Regions from separate parts of the Paenibacillus hexagrammi genome, predicted to be linked through region 2. Evidence: riboswitches for the same ligand, from Rfam matches in the RefSeq annotation. Region 2 holds a riboswitch; each other region holds the start of a gene.
The links. A riboswitch is a leader RNA that binds a small molecule or an ion and turns the genes downstream of it on or off. The one in region 2 is predicted to bind cyclic di-GMP.

Region 1 (8,035 bases), 2.5 Mb from region 2:
TCTCTTTTCTTGTGGGACATCTTCAAGTCCCCGTCTAGTGTTTTGATCTTGATGAAGTCCGGATTCATAAGGCAGCCTCCTTCACAGTTATGGTCTTTTGCTTGTTCTAACAGAATACCATAAAAGAGGTAGCTTGTTAATTGCTGAGCAGGAAGTAGAACTTGACTATTCTGTTTGAAATTGGATCAGGCATACAGTTCCTTTATTCACATTACTGGAATAGGTGATTTTGCCATTCATCGATTTGATGATGCTCATAACAACAACGAGTCCCAATCCGGTTCCTTCCTTCTTTGTCGTAAAAAACGGTACGCCTAGCGAATTAATCTGGGCTTTGCTCATGCCGACACCTGTATCGGTAATCCATACCTGGATATGTTTATCGGATTGATGGGTATGGATGGTTAAAGTCCCGCCACCCGGCATGGATTCGATTGCATTTTTGATGAGGTTCATCAGGCATTGCCTGAATTTCTTCGACTCGCCCCATATATACATAGGATTTTCGCTACTGTGAGAGATATCAATCGCAACCCCGCCTGCAAAAGCACTCGGACTGATGAAGCGGAGAATGGAGGCCAGTTCTTCCTTTACATCCAGCTGTGCTTGTTGATCGTTGTTGGGCTTTGCATAATGCAAGTATTCCGTTATGATGTCATTCGCCTGATCGATACCTGAAATCGCCAGGGATAAGTACCGTTTGCGTTCTTCTACTGAATACTCCTTCTGTTCCATCATTTGAAGGAATCCGCGTGTTGCTGTTAAGGGATTTCGTATTTCATGAGAGACAGAGGCGGCTAATTGGCCGACCATACGATCTTTTTCAAGCCTCAGCAGCTTTTCTTTGTGAATCTCTTGTTTTTTCACATGATAGAATAGGAAGGTCACAAAGCTAGTTGAAAGATAAGATAATGCAATTGTCAAGCAGGCATAGTTAAGATTTCCTTTCAGCAGCACAGGCTGTGCGCCTAGGTAAAATGCTGTATATCCGGTTAGCAAGCCTATCGAATAGAGGAGCTTTCGCCTGAGAGAGGCGGAAATTACCCGATGTTTAAATAATAGACCGGCCACAAGCATGAAGGTGCTGCCCACGAAAACGGGAAGCGGTTCGTTATGAAGCACGACACTGCTTCCAAAGTTGAACGCGATCCAGGTGAAAATACTCGGTATGGACCCTTCAAACCATATGGCGAGGGTTAATGAAACCGGGATGAGATGCAGGGTATATTCGACAGGCTCAATATCTTCATAGCCCAAGTAAAAGTAAGTGAGGACAAAAAGTATGAATACGAAAAGAATTTTTCTCTTACGTTCTTTATATACATAGATAGGAGTGAGAACCAAGTAGATCAATAGCGCACTCATAATGTACAAAAGTCCTTGCCATTCATGGGAGATGACGGAGTGAAGCAATCCAAACATCCTTTCTGCGCGTGACAATATTTTTCTTTTTTCTACATTATCTCACAAATTGTGACCGCTTCAAATAGGGAGGGCACGTTTCAAAAGATAAAGATTTCACAAAGACAGGTGAGACATTTTAATCGCTCCGCTGTATAATAAGATGAGGGCGCGCTGTAAGCGTTTACAGTGAGCGGCGCAGCAACGGAGGAACGGAGAGCGATTAGGATGAAGACGTGCTTGCATGTTTGTGGTGTTATCTTTGATCCGCTTGATGAAGATTACGTCGATGTGTGCGAACAATGCGGGAGTGATTCCGCTGAACAAAATCCTAATGAATCAGATATAGGCAGCGAAAGCTATTATTTGGGAGGCTGCGGCTTGATCTTTGATTATTTGCTTTAGTCCTAGTTTTGTAAAAAAATGTTGCTTACCTTGAATTTATTGTTACAATGTTAGTAGACTCACTATTCTAAAAATTTAGTCATCGCAGCACTTCATTTTTGAAAGGAGACATGGAATGGTAACTTTGCCCAAGGTGAACGATCTCGGATTTTTTCGAGATTAGGCTGGAATCCATCGGTGGACTCGGCGCGAATTTGGCCGGAAAAATGCTTGCTGAAGCAGGTGTGGTTGGAGTAGGACTTAATGGGGTCAGTTTTTTCTTCTTATGGTTCAGAGAAAAAGGATCCGCTGTTAAGGCGCACATCCGATTCTGTGATATGAGCACGAACATTCGTGATACATCTCCGGTCGAAAGGCCGCATGTAGTAGGGGTATTTCATGAATCACTTTCAAAAACTGTAAACGTTATCAGCGGTATATATGAAGACAGTACAGTCCTGGTGAATTCGACAAAATCACCGGATGAGCTGAAGGAAAAGATGAAGCTTAAAGGAGGCACGATCGCAGTTATTGACGCGATTGGCATTTCGCTCGAAGAGAAGAATAGGGTGAACATGGCTATGCTTGGAGCTTTGTTCCGGCTTTGTGATTTTCTCGATCCTGAAGTCATGCGTGGCGTTATTAAGAAGTCCCTGGAGAAGAAGTATCCGCAAGCGGTGGCTCCTGCCATTCGAACTTTCGATCGCGGCTACAATGAAGTCCAGTTTCAAACTTATGCGCTTCCGGAAGGCGAGACGATGCCCGATTTTGTTCGTTTCGATACACCTGTGCTCGGCTACGAAACACAGCCGATCGGCGGTGTCATTACGAATCCCGGAAACAGCATTTTGAAAGATCTGAGCATTTCCCGTGCGGGTATGATGCCGCACTTCCATGATGATAAATGCATCCACTGTGCTTCTTGCGATAATGTGTGCCCGGATTTCTGCTTTGTCTGGGATGAGCTTCCGGACAAGAAAGGCCGTCCGCAAATGTTCTTGCAAGGCATTGACTACCAATACTGCAAGGGCTGCCTCAAATGCGTACAGGCCTGTCCGACCGAAGCTTTATCCAGCGAGCGCGAGGTTGACGGTTACGCGGATGCGAACCGAATGCCTCACCGGTTTAGTCTAGCTTCTAACGTTTGACCGAAAGATCTTCACATCCGATTATCATTATCATAAGGTGAATAAGGGAGCAAGGAAGAAGGGTGGAAACGACAGATGGCAATTGATATTAAAAAAGAACTGGGAGAGGCCAAAATTGAGCAGCGCATTGTCTATGAATCAGGCAACGAGATGGCTGCTTATGCGGCTCATCAGATCAATTATCATATTATGGGGTATTTTCCGATATCGCCTTCCACTGAGGTTGCGCAATTCTTGGATTTAATGAAAACGAACGGGCAGCACGATATCGTGCTGATTCCGGCAGACGGCGAGCACGGCTCGGCAGGCGTATGCTATGGGGCTTCCACAGCGGGAGGCCGTGTATTCAACGCAACTAGCGCCAACGGCTATTTATACATGTTGGAGCAAATGCCGGTACAGTCGGGTACCCGTTTTCCCATGGTCATGAATCTCGTATGCCGTTCGGTATCCGGACCGCTCGACATTCATGGCGATCATTCCGATCTCTATTACGCACTGAACACAGGTTGGCCAATTCTCATGTGCCGGGATCCGCAGGCTGTGTATGATATGAACATCATGGCGCTGAAGCTAGCGGAGGATCCATCGGTACGTCTTCCTGTACTCGTGGCTTCAGACGGCTACTTTACGTCGCATCAGAAGCGCAGGGTACAGACCTTTGCCAATCGCGAGGATGTGCATGCTTTCGTTGGCGAGCAGCCGAAGGGCTTCCCTAATACATTAGACCGAGATAACCCTATCACGGTTGGACCCTACATGAATGAACCGGATTACATTAACAACTGTTATCAGCAATCTGTTGCCATGTATAATGCGGAGGAGGTTTTTGACCGAATTCGTAAGGAATATGCGGATTTGACCGGTCGCGATTATCCAATCCTGGATCTGTACCGGATGGAGGACGCGGAGGTGGCCGTGTTCCTGATGAATTCATCATCCGAAATTATCAAGGACGTGGTGGATCAGCTGCGCGAGAAGGGAATTAAGGCGGGCTCGATCGCTCCTAATATGATTCGCCCGTTCCCGGCTAAGCAAATAGCGGAAGCGCTCAAGAATGTGAAGGCTATCACCGTTGGCGACCGTGCTGATTCGTACGGCGGGCATGGCGGCAATATGGTTAATGAGATTAAGGCTGCGTTATTTACGCACAGAAACCATGATACCTTGGTAATCAGCCGTGTGTACGGTCTCGGCGGTAAAGATTTCTATGCGGAAGACGGACATAATTTATTCCAGTTTGCCATTGATGCAATGAATAAGGGCTATGTCGAGGTGCCGTTTGATTACTACGGACATACACCTGGCGATCCGACTAAAGCACCGAAGCGGGTGCTAACGCCAATGAAATATGAGGACCTCAAGACGGGGCTGATTACCGTTACGCCTGACGAGCAGACAGGAAAATTGAATGTGCGCATACCGCCGCTTCGTTCGCTGACGAAGAAGCCTAAGCGAATTGCACCGGGGCATGGCGCGTGTCCGGGGTGCGGCATATTCTCAGGTCTCGAGCTGTTCTTTAAAGGTATTGAGGGCGATATCGTTGCGCTGTTCCATACAGGCTGCGCGATGGTCGTGACAACGGGATATCCGTATTCGGCGCATAAAGCGACCTACATTCATAATCTGTTCCAGAATGGTGCTGCAACCTTATCCGGTGTGGTGGAAATGTTCTGGGAGCGTAAGCGTCGCGGTGAGCTGGATGAGTTAGGCCTTAAAGATGACTTTACTTTTGTCATGATTACCGGTGACGGGGGCATGGATATCGGCATGGGGCCTGCCATCGGGGCGGCGCTGCGTAACCATAAGATGATTATCCTGGAGTACGATAATGAGGGTTACATGAATACGGGAGCCCAGCTGTCCTATTCCACACCGCTTGGTCATCGTACTTCCACGTCCAATGTCGGCAAGAAGCAGGGCGGGAAGGTGTTTCATCATAAGGATACGGCGCAAATTATGGCGGCAACACATATTCCTTATGTATTCACAGGGTCCGAGGCGTACCCGCAGGATTTGGTGAAAAAAGCGGCAAAAGCCCAATGGTACGCTCAAAACGAAGGGCTCGTTTATGGGAAAATTCTGATTGCCTGCCCGCTCAACTGGCTGTCCGACGATCAGCAGGGCTCCAATATCGTAGGTGCTGCAGTAGATTCCTGTTTCTTCCCGCTGTATGAAGTTGAGCACGGGGTGACTACGCTTACTTACAATCCGGAGGATAAAGGGAAGAAGGTACCGCTCGCTGATTGGTTAAAAACGATGGGCAAGACGAAGCATATGACGAAGCCGGAATATGAGGAGTCTTTGAAATCGTTCGAGCATGAAGTCGAGCGCCGATGGAATATTCTGAAAGCGAAGCACGAGAATCCTTATTTGTAAGAAACCAGGCACTTTCCTGTCCGCAGGAACAGTGCCTTTGCCTTTGCTTACGACAAACTGATAGAAGAAAGGATGAAACTGTCATGCCATTTATTTTGCAGAATATGAAGAACAAACAGGTCTACGCGTGTATGCTTGTCAATCATTATGAATTAGCTTACTACGGAGTGAAATATTGGGACACGCGTGATGACGCGTTGGAACAATCCCAGCAATTTTTACAGGAAAGGGGTGAAGCTTTACCAATTGAATGGGAAGTGAAAGAGATCGAGGATCGCAAGATGAAGCTGTGTAATGTGAAATTAAAGAATGACCCCACCTTAGACCTATTCGAAATGGACTATGAAACTTATGAGGCCCGCCGTAGAGAATAGGCTGAAATGTAAGAATGGACAGGTCAATAGGCAGAGCGACATGAAAAAATTCGACACGAAACGCTACTGTAAACCTATTTTCGACAGGACCCCCTGAATCTATAATAGAGCTACGAAGTAAACAATCTAACATCGAAGCGAAAAGGCAAACCGGGCGAAAGCCTGGGACGCAAAGCTATAGGGGCTCCAGTCCGCATCAAGCGGTACAGTGCCAGCCAGCTGCCGAAGGCGATGGGTACTCACAGGGTAACCCGGCTGCTGAAGGCCAGAGTTATCCTTTTTCCATTCGTATAGGAGGTGCGTTCAACCCGCATACAGTCTGCAGAAAGACCACATTGTTATACATAACGCGATATTACTGAAGCATCAAGAGAAGACAACTAATGGAGGTAAAGACGATGAAAAAATGGACGGCAATGATGGGTTTCATGTTGATGGTGTTGACGCTAATTTTGCCTCAGGCTGCAGCAGCCGATGAACTGGTGAATACGAAGGGGCAGATCGTAGCAGGAGTGAGCTTCCGGGACCAGCCTAGTACGTCAAGTAACGTTCTGCGATATTTGAAAACAAATGAAGTCGTGACGGTAACGGATATTGTAAATTCCTATTGGTATCAAGTCAAGGATGCACAGGGTGTTTCAGGGTATGTGTCCTCTAACGCTAAGTATATAAAAATTATCAGCAACGCGAAAATCATTTATGGAGTAAACCTTCGCACCTTGCCGACAACAGACGGATCCAAAGTCATTCGGATGTTGTCTAAAGGCGAAGAAGTGCTCGTCTTGGAAAAGACGAATGATAGCTGGTATAAAATTCAAGATATGAATGGCACAACCGGCTATATGAGTTCAAGCAGCAAATACATAGTTACGGACTTCACCATTGCAACACCGAATATGTCGCTAGAGGATCAAGCAGAGGCTGTTATTGCAGCAGGAATGACCTATTTAGGTACTCCATACGAATACGGCTCCGAGCGTTTTAATCCCACAACTTTTGATTGCTCCGATTTCACACAAACAGCTTTCTGGGATGCTTTAAGAGTAATGATACCAAGCGATTCTCAAGCCCAAGGGGATTATGTACGATCCCTGGGTAACGCGAAGACGGACTGGCAGCAGCTGAAGCGCGGAGATTTGATGTTCTTTAGTTCCTATAAAGGCTGGAGAGACACGGATTATGCCGGCATGAATAGCTGGACTGAGCCAGTAACACATGTAGGTATTTATCTAGGGAATGGCCAAATCCTTCATACCTATTCCATCGATTCCGGCGGAGTCGTAGTAGAATCGATGACGGACAAGCAGTGGGCTTACCGCTTTTTATATGGAGGCAGTGCTTTACAATAAGTATGGTTCGAACTTTTGATTACAAGACATATACTAAGTATAGGAGAGACGGATGCATAAACGTGCATCCGTTTTTTTCTTAATCCAAATAGGAAGGGAAGAATCTTATCTTTGAAACAGCAGAGCAGAAAGTTGGAGTTTCGAAACACGACGGAACAAGGGCTTACGATCGACGACGTACATCATAGGATTCTTCGTTTCATGCGTTTGGATCCCACAGGAACCTATAGATTCATTATCGGAACAGATTGTCAAGTACATGCCGGGTATACCAAATTTATCTCCGGTATTGTCATCCAACGTATGGGGAAAGGCGCGTGGGCTTGCTATCGGCAAGTCTTCATTCCAAGGGCACTGCGCTCAGTGAGAGAGAAGTTATCTACGGAAACCGCGCTGAGTGAGGAAATTGCCATGTACATCAGTGAAGACAAGAGGAAGGAGATGGAGGATATCGTCGTTCCTTATATTTACAAAGGCGCTTCGATTGATATGTTTATTCATATTGATGCCGGCGCGGACGTTTTGCGTAATAAAACAGCTCCTTTCGTAGACGAAATGATGAGAAGAGTCGAGTCAGTCGGTATGGTACCGGTGATCAAGCCGGATTGCTATGCAGCTTCTTCTTATGCCAATCGGTATACGAAGAAGCCGACTCCTCTCCGTAAGCATATCTCCAGTCAAGAGGTGGCCGATGGCAGCTTATAGCATTTCACATAACCGTTCGCTCATGCCGGATCTGCACCATGGTCTGCATGTCGAGCGGCTTTTTCCCTTTAAGAGTGACTGATATCTGAAGAAGGATTTTGAGAACACGTTATCGAAGTAAGGGGTACAAAGAATAAAGGAGGGTGAAGCATGTCCCGGACTTTGGTCATTGAAGCTGTGATGCTGGCGGTACACGGACAGCTGCTGCATCCTGATATACCTGTTACTTATGTTATCCCATATACAAGCATTCAAGAGCTTTATGAGCTGAAGGATTTGAATGAACCGATTATGC
Region 2 (8,035 bases):
TCCGGAAGGGTACACCCTCCAATCGGCCAATCTCAACTCGTATTACATGATGAATGGACATAACGTTCCGGCATGGAACTTGAATTTTTCCAAGAAAGTTAAGGATCAATACTACGGCAATATCAATGTGACGATTAACGGCATGGACGGGACGCTGACCGGCTACAACATGAACGATAGCGATCCGGACCATAAGCCGAGCTATCCGCCTAAGGTAGATTTCACAGGAGCGAAAGCGATTGCGTCTGCCTGGATCGAGAAGGTGCTGCCAGGTAAACAGCAAGAGCTTTTGTATAACCAGATGGAAGAGAACTCATTCCGGACGCCTCTTGATGGCAATTACCAATACAATATTCGGTTCGATCGTTCGGTAGACGGCGTTCCGTTTATGCAGAATGGCGTTAATGTTATGGTTAATGGTGATGGCCAGGTGACGAGCTACAACTACAATTGGGATGATGAGGTTGAGTTTGAGAAGGGCATAACACCAATTGATAAGGATAAGATTGCGGATACCTTCAAAGACAAGGCGAACATCTCTTTGCTGTATCAAATTCCATATAATGCTCCGGGCCAAAAGAAACCGATCATTACGTATCAATTGAATCCGTTTGTCCTTGATGCTGCTAAAGGGGAGCTATGGAATGACGGCTACATCGATAACGGCGGCGCTGCAGCAACGAAGAAGCCGCTCACTGACAAGCCGCTATCCGAACAACCGGCTCCCGATCTGAATTTGAGCAAGGATGAGGCCGTTAAGCGAGTAACGGATGCCTTCCAAATCCCATCCAGCTATCAGCTGCAGGATGCGTCCTATAACGAATACACAAATCCTGACACCGGTGAGACGACCTCCAGCTGGAACCTTAACTGGAATCTTGCCACAGATGATGACCCTGCAGGAAAAAGAGGCGGCGAAGGTGCTTGGGCCTCGATCAACAGCAAGACGGGAGAAATCCAGAATTTTAACCGATACGTATCCTATACCAATGATTCCTCTAAGCCGGTAGACGCTAAGGTTTCCTTGGAGAAGGCAACCGAGACTGCGGTTGAATTGGTGAAGAAAGAAATGCCTGCGTATACCGATCAACTGGTTCTCGTTACGCCTTCAGCGGAAGGTATGACGGAAGATCAGCTGAAGTTTATGCGCAATTGGGATATTACCTTTGAACGCGTAATTGACGGTGTGATCGCCAACAACGAGACTGTTACTGTCAGTGTAGACCGTACGGACGGAAGCGTGATGAACTATTATTCCTCTTTCAGCAATATGGAGTACCCGAAGCAGAAGCCGGAAGTAATCGCGGTCGACAAGGCCAAAGAAACGCTGCTGTCGCAGTATGACATTGTACTGAATTACGTGACGTCCCATGGTGGACCAATCGCTATTCCATTAGCCAAGTACAACCTGATGAAGGCGGCAGGCGAGACGATTCCAGCTCCTTCCGCAGACACGAATGCAAAAATCGAAGCCAAGCTTGTTTACTCGTTGGTGCCTAAATATACGCAGGAATCCTACATGTTTAATGCTCAGAGCGGAGAGTGGCTAAGTGCGTCTTCAGGCGAAGTCATCACGCTGGACCGTGTGAAAGTGGATGATATCGACAACCACTGGGCTAAAAATGAGCTGCAGCTCATGCTCGACTATCGTGCTTTGGACGTCAAAGACGGAAAAGTGAACCCTGACCAAGCCATTACGCGCGGTGAAATGGTCAAAATGCTCGTTATCGCGATGAACGGCGGCAATCATGGTATTTACTACTCGATGGACCGTGCCGCATCGTTCAAAGATGTAGCCAATGGCTCCAAATATTTCGCCTATGTTGAGAATGCGGTCGATCGCGGTCTGCTGGATCCGGGAACCGAGTTTAATCCGGATGCCAAGATGACTCGCGAGGACATGGCGCAGCTGATTGTCAAAGCCCTTGGCTATAAGACATTGACGAAGTATGAGAAAGTGTTCAATCAAGATTTTGCGGATAAAGCGCAGCTGAAGAACGTCGGCGAAGTAGCCATCGTAGTCGGACTGGATATCATGTCTCTGAACGATGGAAGCTTCGGACCGGACCAGGAAGTGACCAAGGCGCAAGCGGCGGTGGCCTTCTACCGCTACTTGCAGAAGCGTTCCGATTTGCAGGATAGCCCACGTATGTACTAGTAATTAGAGCGAGAAGAGGATGCCGGAGTGTCGGCGTGCTCTTCTTTTTTCTTTGTGTTGAGCCCTGCTCAGGATGAGTCGGAGAGCACCTTATTTTCATAGATTCATCTAGTTATGTTAACTTTTGCAGGTAGCGACGGCGGCCTGCCGATATGATACAATAGGGTCTACATGTGAATTGAAAAAGTGATGGTAAAGGAGTAGAAGCGCGTGGCTGTTCATGGAAAAGTAGGGTTGGAAGATATTATTAAAGCGAATCATGTGCTTAGCAGGGTGTTCGAACCTTCGCCATTGCAGCGCAATGAGCTTTTATCCAATCTATATGAATGTAATGTGTTTTTAAAAGAGAAGATTTGCAGGTGGTCCGCTCGTTTAAAATTCGCGGCGCCTACAATGTGATTCAAAGCCTGTCTCCCGAGGAACGAGCGGCTGGCGTCGTATGCGCGAGCGCTGGCAACCATGCTCAAGGGGTGGCGTATTCCTGCAAGCAGCTTGGCATTGAAGGCAAGATCTTCATGCCCACAACAACCCCTCGCCAGAAGATTTCGCAGGTGAAGCTGTTCGGGGGCTCCTTTGTAGAAGTCATTCTTACCGGCGACAGCTTTGATGATTCCTCCGCACAAGCTAAGGAGTACTGCGTGAGAGAGAATAAGGTATTCATTCATCCGTTTGATGATGTTCGGACGATTGCCGGTCAAGGTACCGTAGGCTTGGAAATCCTTAACCAGATGGCGGAGACGCCTGATTATATATTTGCGACCATTGGCGGCGGCGGACTTGCTGCCGGGGTTGCCGCTTACGCTGAAAGCGTATCTCCCCAGACGCGCATCATCGGCGTTGAGCCGGAAGGCGCAGAGAGCATGTCCGAAGCGATTCGAATGGGAGAGGTCATCACGTTGTCTTCCATTGATAAGTTTGTGGATGGGGCGGCGGTCAAGCAGGTAGGCCAGCTAACCTTTGAGATCTGCCGGGATTTGCTCGAGGATATTGTCGTAGTTCCAGCAGGGAAGGAATGTACGACCATTCTGGAGCTCTACAACAACAATGCGATTGTGATCGAGCCAGCCGGTGCACTTCCTGTAGCTGCTCTTGACGCCTATCGTGAACAAATCCGCGGTAAAAACGTGGTATGCATTATTAGCGGAGGCAATAACGACATTGACCGGATGCAGCAAATTAAAGAGCGATCGTTGATTTACGAGGGTCTCAAACACTACTTTATCTTGAACTTTCCTCAACGTGCGGGAGCGCTTCGCGAGTTTCTGGAGGAAGTGCTCGGACCGACGGACGATATTACCCGATTTGAGTACACGAAGAAGAATAACAGAGACGATGCGCCTGCACTGGTCGGAATCGAACTCAAGAATAAAGACGATTACCATGGTTTAATCGAGCGGCTTGCCCGCAAGGATTATGGGTATATGGAGATCAATAAAGATCCGAAGCTGTTTAATCTGCTGATTTGACACGTTGATACTATTGGCTAAAATTGGGGAATTATGGTATAGTAAATTAGTCCTATATAAAGCATTCATATTTTCGAAAAAGGCAAACTTGCCGAAAGGCAAGGACGCAAAGCTACAGGCCTAATGTCGTGGATGACAATGGCAGCTGGGCTACCGAGAAGAAGCATCTTATTTCATGATACTTCCTGCGGCTATTCCATTTGATGGAATAGCCTTTTTTTTGATTGGAGGAGGATATAAGTGTGAGTAGTCGTCCTGTCTTAAAAGAGCATGTCCCTAGCAGGCGTTACGCTTGGGAATATATTTGCTTGATCTGCGTTGCTCTCCTTACCGTGAATCTGCTCAGCACGGTTTCCGTGCAAGCAAACGGCATGCTGCCGGGAGTACTTTTCTCCGTCTTCATTTGTTCGGCGCTGCTGGTGAGGAAGAAGCTGGCTGCGGTTCTCTTTGCAAGCGGAGCAGCTGCATGTTTCGTTGCAGCAGCCTTGCTGGCGGTACCCGTGCAGTTGGTCAGCTTATGCTTGCACACGGTGATTTGTACGGTGCTGGCTTACAGCATTCGCCGGTTGCTGACGGCTCGCGAATACTATAAAGCACACAGCTCGCAGATGGAGTATATTGCGAATCATGATGCACTGACCGGATTGCCCAATCGCCGGCTGTTCGAAGACCGCCTGGAGCAGTATTTGCTTCATGCCAAGAGGCATCAGCAGCTGGTAGCCGTTATTTTTCTGGATTTGAACCGATTTAAAGATATTAATGATACCATGGGACATGCGTATGGCGATCTGCTGATTCGTCAGGCGGGGGAGCGGCTGCTTCATTGCCTGAGAGGCGACGATACCGTCTATCGGCAGGGTGGAGATGAGTTCACTATTTTGCTGCCTTTCATTACAAAGCCCGAGGATGTAAGACATGTCGCAGCCCGCATTCAGAAAGCGCTCGAACAGCCTTTTCTGCTGGAGGGGCATTCGTTCGAAGTTACGGCAAGCATGGGAATCGCACTGTATCCCTTGGATGGTGATACTCCAGAGAAGCTGATGATCCGCGCGGACGAGGCCATGTATGGGGCTAAGCAGAAGAAAGATACGCGTTATCAATTCTATGCGGCGGATATCGATAGTATGGTGGCGAGCAAAGCGCGGTTGGAGAAAGAACTGACCGAAGCGCTTGAACGTAAAGAATTCGATTTGCGCTATCAACCGCAGTATGAAGTAGCCAGTGGACGGCTAATTGGGATGGAAGCAGTTATTCATTGGAATAAATCAGAACAGATTGCTGCCGCCCCTAGTGAGTGGATGCGTCTAGCGGAGGAATGCGGGCTCATGATTCCCATTGGCCGCTGGGCCATCTGGACGGCCTGTCTGCAGGCTAAGAGCTGGCGCGATGCGGGTTATCCGCCTCTTCGTCTCACGGTAGGGGTCACGGCATCTCAGTTTAAAGATGGACAATTTCTCGATGTAATGACGGATATATTGAAGGCAACCGGGCTGGATGCTTCATGGATTGAGCTTGATATGGCGGAGGGCATTGCAGCATCGAGCCTTCAAGAGGTTGGGGAGAAGCTGAGGATTCTGAAAGCATTGGGATTCCGGATTGCTATGGACGACATGTGCACCGGCTTGTTTACAAGAACCGGCGGCACCTACATCCCCGCTGATAGTGTGAAGCTTGATAGCACGCTGATCAAAGGCCTCCCTGAGAATGGAGACAATCAAGAGCTTGCCGAAGCGATCGTTACGATGGCGCAAAGGCTGCAGTTGAACTTGATCGCCAAAGGCGTAGAAACGAAAGAGCAGCTTGAGCATCTTCAGATCATTCGCTGCGCGGAAGCACAAGGGAAATGGTTCAGCAGTCCGCTCGATTCTGCCGAATTTACCCGGCTGCTGAAAGAGAAAATCAGTTGATAGGACACTTTTGAAAGTGTCCTATAGACAATTATTGACCTCCGGTTGTATAATTTGAAGTCGGACATGAATTCCAAATTGTAGCTGATGACAAAACCCCAGTGTTACCTTGTGTGACGATACGAATTGTGTGTATGGCTGACAATGGGAGCTTCCCTGACATAGAAAATAGTGATACACTCGTACTCGAAGCGGGCTACATATTTTGCGGCGTGAAGGTCATACTACATACTGGAATTCCATGGAAGTGTTTTTAAAATTATCGTTGGGGGTACGAACTAATGAAAAGAATGCTTACTACTGCTTTAATGGCTGTCACCGTGTCAGCTATGGTTGTATCGGGCTGCGGCAAGAAACCGGAAACGAACACAGGCGGTGCATCTCAGGCTCCTGCTGCTAGCGCAGCGGCATCTGCCACTCCTGGCTCTGCGAAGGCGGCTAACTTGAAGATCGGTATGGTTACCGATATTGGCGGAGTGAACGACAAATCCTTTAACCAAAGCGCGTGGGAAGGCCTTAAGAAGCTGGAAAAAGACACAGGCGTTAAAGTGAAAAACCTGGAAAGCAAAAGCGACTCTGATTATACTCCCAACTTGAATACATTTGTTAAAGATAAGTATGACTTGACTTGGGGAATCGGATTCTTAATGGGAGATTCACTGAAAACCGTAGCTACCCAAAATCCAGATTCCAAATTTGCGATCATCGATAACGTTGTGGAAGCTCCTAACGTAGAATCCGTAACATTCTCTGAGAATGAAGGTGCGTTCCTGGTTGGTGTTGTAGCAGGCTTGACGACAAAAACGAACAAAATCGGTTTTGTCGGCGGCGTGGACATTCCGGTTATCAAACGCTTTGATGCAGGCTTCAAGGCAGGGGTTGCGGCGGTGAATCCTGACGCGAAGATCCAGGCGATCTACACGGGAGCATTCGATAAGCCGGACCTTGGTAAAGCTGCGGCAGCAACGATCTTCAACGATGGCGCAGATATCATCTTCCACGCATCCGGTTCAACGGGTAACGGTGTATTCAATGAGGCGAAAGACCGCTTCAAGGCTGGTCAAAAATTGTGGGTTATCGGTGTAGATAAAGATCAGTCGCTTGAGTTCGGCGACGATATCACGCTGACTTCCATGATGAAGCGTGTAGATGAAGCGGTTGAGAGAGTGTCCAAGGATGTCATCGACAATAAATTCCAAGGCGGTAAAGTGGTAGTCCTTGGTTTGAAGGATAATGGTGTGGGATTGCCTGAAACGTCCAAGAAGAACGTAACTCCTGAAATTTTGGCTAAAGTCGAAGAGTATAAAAACAAAATCATCAGCGGCGAAATTAAAGTTCCTGAACAATAAAGAACGGTTAGCGGCAGATCGATACTTACTAGCAAGGCTGGTTGCAAAACTGGCCTTGTTCTTTAGTTCTAAGGGTCATTATGAGGTTCCGTTATTCAAATAACTCAGTAGGGTGATTACATGAGTACAGCAGCCCCTGTGGTTGAGCTATCCCATATTACAAAAAGATTTCCCGGTATCGTCGCCAACGATTCCATCAGTCTCCAACTGCGTAAGGGAGAGATTCATGCTCTGCTAGGGGAGAACGGCGCAGGGAAATCAACGCTAATGAATATTTTGTTTGGTCTCTATCAGCCTGACGAGGGTACGATCAAGGTGCAGGGCAAAGAGGTGCGGATCGACAGTCCGAATCGGGCGATTGAGCTTGGAATCGGCATGGTGCATCAGCATTTTAAGTTGGTGCAGCCTTTTACCGTAACAGAGAATATTGTTCTGGGTATGGAGCCGAAGAAGGGCATGCGTGTGGACTACCGAACTGCTCAGGAGAAGGTAGGCAGATTATCCGAGCAGTATGGCTTGAAAGTAGATCCCAAAGCGAAAATCGAGGATATATCCGTCGGTATGCAGCAGCGCGTAGAAATTTTGAAAACGCTCTATCGCGGAGCGGATATTTTGATTTTTGACGAGCCTACCGCGGTCTTAACGCCGCTGGAGATCAGTGAGCTGATTGAGATTATGCGGAACCTGGTGAAAGAGGGCAAATCGATCATTCTGATTACCCATAAGCTCAAGGAGATTATGGAGATCGCCGATACGGTCACAATTATTCGTAGAGGCAAGGTCATTGATACGCTCGCCTGTGCATCGGCGAATCCGCAAATTTTGGCGGAGAAGATGGTAGGACGCGACGTCTCCTTTAAGGTAGATAAGAAGGAAGCGAAGCCTGAAGCTCCAGTCCTTCAGGTGCGGGAACTTACAGCCCGTAATCAGCAGGGTCTTGCGGCTTTGAAAGGGCTTAGCTTTGAAGTGCGCGCCGGGGAGATCCTCGGTATCGCAGGTGTGGACGGGAACGGACAAAGCGAGCTGATCGAAGCCCTGACAGGCCTGCGTCCGGTAGATGGTGGGCAAGTGCTGCTGGAGGGCAAAGACATCACAGGACTGTCTGCCAGAACGATTTCGGAGGCGGGTTTGTCCCATATTCCGGAGGATCGTCAT
Region 3 (8,035 bases), 320 kb from region 2:
ATAAATGTTTATAAGAACGGTTCACTCTCTTCACCATTAGGAAAAGCCCCTTTCTCTTCGCTTCTACCTTCCATATCAGACAGTATGGGCAAAAAAGAGAGAGGCTAAACCTAGTAATCTATTATTTTTTTATTTTTGATAGATGCTAGTGAGAGAGTGTGAGTTTTATCTGAAGTTTGTAGTAATTCGGTGAGCGGTTGAGCGTCTTTTGTACATACGCTGCGGGCATGGGATCGAGTGCTTCAAGGATTGGCCCAGCCGTGTAGTGGCGGACCTCTTTCAAAAATTTACGCAGCACTATGTTGCGTTCCTTATTCAGCTTCTCCTCATGATTGCTAGGCAGTAGGCTCTTCATGCTAGACCTAACTCTCTCGCCGCCAGGCATACAGTCGATCAATTCACTTAGACTGTAATACAGCACCCCGACGCACATGAAACAAGACACACATTTGTGCAGCTAACAAATGAGGCCGGTCAACTTATGAACGAATTGAAGTTGACGAGAATAATCTCTACAGCAAGTTCTACTAGACTCTGCCAAAGCAGGGCTTCGTCTACACAAGCTCCGGGTCGCGCAGCGCAATCACATGGCGCTCGATCCCCGCGAGATCCTTCACGATGCGGATCTCGCGCCAGTCGGCGGCTTCACGCAGCATAGCCGCCACATCCCCCGCCTGCCGGATGCCAACCTCGAATCCGACCACCGTCGGGATTCGCGGCAGCTGAGGCAGCTGCTGTATCATGCGGCGGTACAGGTCCAGCCCTTCGGGACCGCCGAACAAAGCCGTGTGCGGCTCATAGAGCCGCACCTCGGGCATCAGCGACGGCAAATCGCCGTCGGGGATGTAAGGCGGGTTGGACACCAGGATGTCCGGTGCCAACCCGCTCTGGATCCAAGGCTCGAGGAGGTCGCCCTCGAGCCACTCGATGCGCGCAGCGACGCCGTTACGCTGCGCATTGGCACGAGCCATCTCCAGCGCTGCCGCGGAGATGTCGCTGGCCGCCACGCGCCACGCCGGGCGCGCGTGCGCGATCGTCACCGGGATGGCTCCGCTCCCGGTGCCTACATCCGCAAGCAGCGGAGCGCCTTGCGGGAAGAGGCGCGAGCCCTCGTGGAGCACTGCCTCCACGAGGAGCTCGGTCTCCGGCCGCGGGATCAGCACCGCGCCGCTCACGGCAAAAGGAAGGCCGAAAAACTCCTGCTCGCCGGTGATATACTGCACCGGCTCCCCCGCGGCCTTCCTCTTGATCAGCTGGCGCCAGCGGTTCGCCAGCTCAGCAGGGAGCTGTTCCTGCCAGCGGAACAGCAGCTCGGTGCGGCTGCAGCCCAGCAGGTGCTGCATCAGGAGTTCTGCGCAGGCGGCTGCTTCCGCCACGCCCTGCGCCGCTAAAAAAGAAGAAGCCTCAACATAGGCTTCTCGAATCGTTCCAGCAGTCGGCATCAGATCGCCTGCTCCCCTTTTTCCAACAGATCGGACTGTGCCGCAATCGTAAGGGCAGATACGATCTCATCCATATCGCCGCTCAAGACCGTTTCCAAGCGATGTAACGTAAGGCCGATACGATGATCGGTTACACGGCTTTGCGGGAAGTTGTACGTGCGGATCCGCTCACTGCGGTCGCCCGTACCTACTTTGCTTTTCCGCTCGCCGGCATACTTCGCTTCTTCTTCTTCGCGCATTTTATCGGAAATCCGTGCGCGAAGCACGCGGAGTGCCTGCTCTTTATTGGAGTTTTGCGATTTGCCATCCTGACAGGTAGCAACAATGCCTGTTGGCACATGCGTAACGCGAACCGCAGATTTCGTTGTATTAACGGACTGACCACCCGCTCCACTGGAACAGAACGTATCCACGCGAATGTCCGCATCGTGAATTTCAATTTCTACTTCTTCCGCTTCGGGCATGACCACAACCGTCGACGTGGACGTATGGATCCGTCCGCCCGATTCCGTTACCGGAATACGCTGTACGCGGTGAGCGCCGCTCTCGAACTTCAGCTTGCTGTAAGCGCCTTTGCCCGTAATCATGAAGATAATCTCTTTAAATCCGCCCAAGTCGTTCAAGCTGGCATCCAGGACTTCGGTCTTCCAGCCTTGCGAATCCGCGTAGCGTGTATACATGCGGTATAAGTCGCCCGCAAACAAAGCAGCCTCGTCGCCGCCTGCAGCGCCGCGGATTTCCACAATGACGTTTTTATCGTCGTTCGGGTCTTTTGGCATCATCAAAACTTTCAGCTTCTCTTCCAGCTCTGCAGCTCGTTCGCTGAGTTCCTCGATCTCCATTTTGACCATTTCGCGCATCTCGTCATCTAGCTTCTCATTCTGCATAACCTTTGCATCTTCGAGCTGTTCAGTAACTGTTTTATACTCCTGATAAGCATCGTAAGCTTCCTGAAGATCCGATTGCTCCTTGGAATACTCCCGAAGCTTCTTCGTGTCGCTGGTTACATCAGGATCACACAAAAGCTCGCTTAACTTCTCGTAGCGATCCGCTACTGCCTGAAGTCGATCTAACATCCGGACCACTCCTTTTATAGGTTTTTCACTATTTTACACATTGAAACGGAAATGCATGACATCGCCGTCTTGTACGACATATTCTTTACCTTCCAAACGCAGCTGTCCTTTTTCCTTCACAGCATTCATCGATCCGGCAGCCATCAAATCATCGTAAGACACGACTTCCGCACGGATAAAGCCGCGCTCAAAATCCGAGTGAATGACGCCCGCCGCTTGCGGAGCCTTCATTCCTTTGCGGATTGTCCATGCTCGTACTTCCTGCACCCCGGCAGTAAAATACGTGTATAAGCCGAGCAGTTTATAAGCTGCTTTAATCAATCTATTCAAACCGGACTCCTGAAGTCCCAGCTCTTCAAGGAACATCGCTTTTTCCTCGTCTTCCAGTTCAGCGATTTCGGATTCCACCTTCGCACTGATTGGAACGACCTCGGCATTCTCTTGCGCTGCGAATTCCTTAACGATTTTCACATACTGGTTATCATCAGCCGTTGCTACCTCGTCTTCGCTTACATTCGCTGCATACAGCACGGGCTTCATTGTGAGCAGATGGAGATCACGGACAATGAGTTTATCGTCATCGCTCAGATCCATGCTGCGCGCCGGTTTGTCTTCATACAGCGTTTCTTTAATACGCTCAAGCACTTCTACTTCAGCCGCAACTTTCTTGTCGCCGCCCTTCAAATTCTTACGGGAACGCTCCAGCTTTTTCTCAACGGAATCGATATCCGCCAGAATCAGCTCCAGATTAATCGTTTCGATATCGCCGATCGGATCTACTTTCCCGGATACATGCGTAATATTCTCATCCACAAAGCAGCGAACGACATGCACGATCGCATCAACTTCACGAATATGCGCCAAAAACTTATTTCCAAGCCCTTCGCCCTTGCTCGCGCCCTTCACTAAACCCGCAATATCGACGAATTCGAAAGCGGTCGGAACAATGCTCTTGGGCACTACAAGTTCCACCAGCTTCCGCAGTCTTTCGTCCGGCACTTCCACTACACCGACATTCGGATCAATCGTACAGAACGGATAATTCGCAGATTCTGCTCCCGCCTGTGTTATTGCATTAAACAAAGTCGATTTGCCGACGTTCGGTAGACCGACGATTCCTGCTTTCAACGCCATTGCCGTTCACAACTCCTTAATGTTTGAAAATATCCTCATTTATTATATAGCACTTGTCAATCAAAAAAAAGCCCGCTATCTTAGCGGACCCCGGATCCCATATCCGTGACTTTTTTCATTTTAACATCTTTTTTCTGAACAAAATAGGCCTCGACTTGATTCTTTAAGATGAACGCTCGAAGTGCGTTTGTTTTAGCATCAGGTACATTGATATATCTGGCGCCGTAGTAAATTCCGGTATCTTGCGTTTCTCGTCTAACTACTTCTGTTAGGCAGGAAATGGAGAATCCGAGCAAGAGCTCTAATTCAAGGTGTGCGGTTGTGTCCAGATGAATATTATCATCCACTGTAAATCCAACACCGCTCAAGCTAATATTTTTGATGTTGATACTTACCGGGCGTTCAAACTGATGCTTCCTTCTTTGTATATCATGCAAGCCGTGCAGCAAGCCGCCTTTTACAATCTCAATTCGTGGGAATTCCCGCTTCTCGGTAAATTTCTTTCGATTATCTGGAGGATTTATAACAATAATGGAACCATGGTCCTTGGCTACAACAGAGGTGTCGAACACAAAGAGTCCTGATTTAGTGTAGATGGTGACTTTAATCTTGTCCCCGAGCTGGAAGATATTATATTGTGGGAGCTCAATCTCGATGATATCTCCCAATACGTAGGTGATCACTCCTGTGGCTACAAAATCCCTTTTGTCCAAAACCGCCTTACTATCTATTAAAATCTCTGCGTCATTGCCTTCTTTACTACCATAATACTTCATTGGTTCAAATCTAGACTCCCTGTTCGATAACATCATGCCACATCCTTTCAGCATTGTTATTGGATATAAAAATAGACTCCCCCTGATAACTATCCCAGGAGCAGCCTATTACCAAAATCGATACCTCCAGATTTTCGGTAACCAGGCTGTCATAGCTCCTTGATGGAACGTTAGACCCTCAGCTTTGCGTCCTTGTCTTTCGACAAGTTTGCCATTATCGAATCTATTTATTGATGTATATAAAGACCTATTCTTAGACCTAACAATACTCTTATACCCTGTAGGCGAAAAGACCTACTATATGTAATTATTAGTATATTCACTTTGTCTCTCATTATCAACTAGGTTTCACCATGTTTTGCTAAAAAATTTCATTTTTTTAAGCTTAATTTACGGAATGCTATGTTGATAACTTGATTCCATGACAAGATGCCCCTACAATAAGAGCAACTATCCACAAAATAGTACGTTATCCACAAAGTTGTCCACAGATTGTTAACAACGAATGCCTGTTCGACTTTTTATGCACATGTGGACAATGAGTCTGAAAGAGAGGTGCCCCCTGTGGATGAACTACTTGAACATACCTACTGGATGAATGAAGCCATACAAGAGGCTTTTAAAGCAGAGGCCCTTGGCGAGGTGCCTATTGGGGCTATTGTCGTACATCAAGGAGAGATTATAGGGCGGGGCTATAACCTCCGAGAAACTTCTCTGGATCCCACTGCCCATGCAGAAATGATCGCTATTCGCCAAGCAAGTGAGCATCTGCAAGCATGGAGGCTGTTGGATTGCAAGCTGTATGTGACCTTGGAGCCTTGCCCCATGTGTGCGGGAGCGATCGTACAGTCCCGGGTGCCGCAAGTGATTTATGGAACTACCGATCCCAAGGCCGGCTGTGCAGGAACGCTTATGAATTTACTTCAAGAGGAGCGGTTCAATCATCGTGTAGATGTCATTAGCGGTATATTGCAGGAGGAATGCTCATCCATGCTCACGCAATTTTTCCGGAAGCTGCGCAGCAGTAAAAAGCAGCCGCCTGTATGAGGTTGCATCACGGCTTGCCTTCGTGCTATCATAATCCTTGCTTATGCGCCCGTAGCTCAGCAGGATAGAGCGACAGTTTCCTAAACTGTGCGTCGCGGGTTCGAATCCCGCCGTGGCGCGTCTTGTGGTTTTGTATCCTCTTACGTTATTACGTAGGAGGTTTTTTGTTATATCTAAAGACCTAATTTGGAGAAAAATTGTCGTATAGCGCTTCCAAAATACTTGTGTTATTATATGTAAATGTAACACTACAGGAAATTTTTTGAACAATAGGAGACTACTGTGTCTATTTTATTCATTATTGCGATCTGTCTAGGGATTCATCTCTTTCTTCAAGATGAATCGAATTGCAAAGAAGAGTACTGGACAGAAGAACTCGTTGACTTTCGATATCCTGATACTAAGTAAATCAAGAGATACACAAAACAGCGCCAAGAGCAGCTTTATAGCCGACCTTGGCGCTGTATGTTCTTGGCATAATCTATTACTTTTTTTCACTTCCGAAACATATACCTCATAGGCTTCTCGCGCATTACCAGCTGCAATTTCCACGATTTCATATTTTTTTTCGCCGATCATAATCGCATCTTCCACAGCAGGAATCGGATCTCCTAGATAAATCGTACCGAGGTATTCGTTATTTTTCTTAAGACGGAAATTACATCTATATTGCTGCTTCGTCATCCTAATTCCTCCTGAGCTCATATGCTTCAAGTTACCATATCAGATAGCTTGTGACAACATGTATCTTGAGTTACAATAACAAGTAGCGAAGTTATGTTCGAACGGTTGGTTACATATTAAACAAAGGGATTACGCCTTATAGGTTGGCGATCCCTTTGTTTTTTTGTGACATATTCAGTATCCCCTATGCCAAGCCGCAGCAAACCAACATTAGGATCAATCGTTCATGACCAGTAAGGAGAGGAGCACGATTCCATGAGTCAGATACCTGCAAATCGTTCTTATCGTATTCCGTTATTTTGTATCGTAACTTTATTATTTTGGATGTCCATGTACACCAGTGTGCCCATCATTGCACCGTATGTAGAATATTTGGGCGGCTCTCACCAGCTCGCAGGTTGGATCGTGGGTATGTACGGTATCTCCCAAATGCTGCTTCGCGTGCCGGTAGGCGTACTATCAGACCGGTTTCACAAACGTAAGATGTTCATTACATTCGGCCTGCTGTTCACAGGACTTAGCGGCCTTGGGCTTTGGATCACCCAGGATTTTACGTGGATGATTCTTCTAAGAGCTCTTGCGGCGCAGCAGCAGCAACATGGGTCGATTTTACCGTGCTCTTTACCAGCTACTATAAGCATGAGGAATCCACCAAGGCGATCGGTACGATCAGCTTCTATAATTCTTCGGGTCAAATGCTCGGCATTCTGGCTGCCGGTTGGGCGACAGACCAGCTTGGCTGGGAGGCGGCCTTTATTATGGGTGCGGCTCTTGGCGCCGTAGGGCTCGTCGCTTCACTGTTCCTAGTGGAAAATGCGCCGGAAGACGCACCGAAGATAACGCTTCGCGGCATCGGTAACGTGGCTACAGACCGCACGCTGTTGTTCGTCTCGCTGCTTGCCATTTTATCGCAAGTGTTAACTTTTGCGACAGTATTCGGCTTCACACCTGTGTTTGCAACTGGGATGGGTGCGAGCAAGTTCGACCTGGCTTTGCTCACTTTCTTTTCTAACGTACCGGTAGCTATCGCTTCCCTCTTCGGCGGGCGCAAATGGGCAGCGAAGTTCGGTGAAAAACGTGTAGTCGTTTGGGGCTTTGTCCTCATGGGCATCTTTACGTTATCGATACCATTTTCTCAGCACTTGTGGGTGCTGATGTTGACTCAAGCTGCAGCCGGTTTTGGCAGAGGGCTTTCGTTTACCGTTCTGATGGCGCTCAGCATCAAGCATATGCCTTCAGACAAACGGGCAACGGCGATGGGCTTTTTCCAAGCCATTTATGGTCTAGGAATGTTTGTCGGACCCGTCTTAATGGGTTGGATCGGTGACTGGTTTAAGCTCAGCCAAGGCTTCATCGTATTAGGCATACTCGGCGTGTTTACTGCTGTGTTATCTCAATTGTTTATACGAGTCGCTCAAGCACCTAAGCAGCCTTCCTCCAGCAAAGAAAGCTCCATGTCCCTATAAATCCACCTTAGAGAACGAATCATCGGATTCGTTCTTTTCTTTGCCGACTGCAGGGTTTCGTTCCATGAATCTCGTCTATGTATTCGGAGAAGAGGAGGAGAAAATTCCCGTAAAACGGCCACTCAATCAAAGTAAACGACCGACAATCATTATGAATGAAAAAGAACCCTTGCGGGTTCTTTTTTGTCGGTGTTGATGTTCTTTCTTAACCGTGTTACTTTGTAAACCTTTGGTAAATCTGCTTCTAAAACACGTTACGTGTCTTTCGCACATCCCCTCCAGCCTGATTATAACAGGTATGAAAGTCCTCTATGCAACGGTTGTATTTCGCTGAACTTCTCCAACGGAACCACACCTCTCTGCTCACCGACAAATATAGTATGTCCGGTTTGGCTCATTTTAAACATTTA

Region 1: another riboswitch for cyclic di-GMP. It lies ahead of L0M14_RS10150 (C40 family peptidase); the one in region 2 lies ahead of L0M14_RS29365 (putative bifunctional diguanylate cyclase/phosphodiesterase).
Region 3: another riboswitch for cyclic di-GMP. It lies ahead of L0M14_RS27840 (PilZ domain-containing protein); the one in region 2 lies ahead of L0M14_RS29365 (putative bifunctional diguanylate cyclase/phosphodiesterase).

The regions. Positions count from the first base shown of each region.
Region 1 is NZ_CP090978.1:2,295,544-2,303,578, forward strand. It holds gene L0M14_RS10120 (hypothetical protein) at 1-68, opposite strand, end outside; gene L0M14_RS10125 (ATP-binding protein) at 166-1,365, opposite strand; gene L0M14_RS10130 (hypothetical protein) at 1,630-1,806, shown strand; gene L0M14_RS10135 (2-oxoacid:acceptor oxidoreductase family protein) at 2,001-2,933, shown strand; gene L0M14_RS10140 (thiamine pyrophosphate-dependent enzyme) at 3,009-5,312, shown strand; gene L0M14_RS10145 (hypothetical protein) at 5,396-5,686, shown strand; cyclic di-GMP riboswitch class I at 5,821-5,913, shown strand; gene L0M14_RS10150 (C40 family peptidase) at 6,085-7,035, shown strand; gene L0M14_RS10155 (ribonuclease H-like YkuK family protein) at 7,168-7,740, shown strand; gene L0M14_RS10160 (ADP-heptose synthase) at 7,891-8,035, shown strand, end outside.
Region 2 is NZ_CP090978.1:6,391,780-6,399,814, forward strand. It holds gene L0M14_RS29355 (S-layer homology domain-containing protein) at 1-2,158, shown strand, start outside; partial or broken gene ilvA (threonine ammonia-lyase IlvA) at 2,369-3,624, shown strand; cyclic di-GMP riboswitch class I at 3,696-3,782, shown strand; gene L0M14_RS29365 (putative bifunctional diguanylate cyclase/phosphodiesterase) at 3,867-5,531, shown strand; gene L0M14_RS29370 (BMP family lipoprotein) at 5,813-6,880, shown strand; gene L0M14_RS29375 (ABC transporter ATP-binding protein) at 7,001-8,035, shown strand, end outside.
Region 3 is NZ_CP090978.1:6,075,623-6,083,657, forward strand. It holds gene spoIIR (stage II sporulation protein R) at 1-37, opposite strand, end outside; gene prmC (peptide chain release factor N(5)-glutamine methyltransferase) at 555-1,442, opposite strand; gene prfA (peptide chain release factor 1) at 1,442-2,518, opposite strand; gene ychF (redox-regulated ATPase YchF) at 2,552-3,652, opposite strand; gene L0M14_RS27840 (PilZ domain-containing protein) at 3,733-4,428, opposite strand; cyclic di-GMP riboswitch class I at 4,562-4,651, opposite strand; gene tadA (tRNA adenosine(34) deaminase TadA) at 5,023-5,475, shown strand; tRNA gene L0M14_RS27850 (tRNA-Arg) at 5,521-5,595, shown strand; gene L0M14_RS27855 (hypothetical protein) at 5,788-6,159, opposite strand; partial or broken gene L0M14_RS32120 (MFS transporter) at 6,490-6,681, shown strand; gene L0M14_RS27860 (MFS transporter) at 6,714-7,625, shown strand.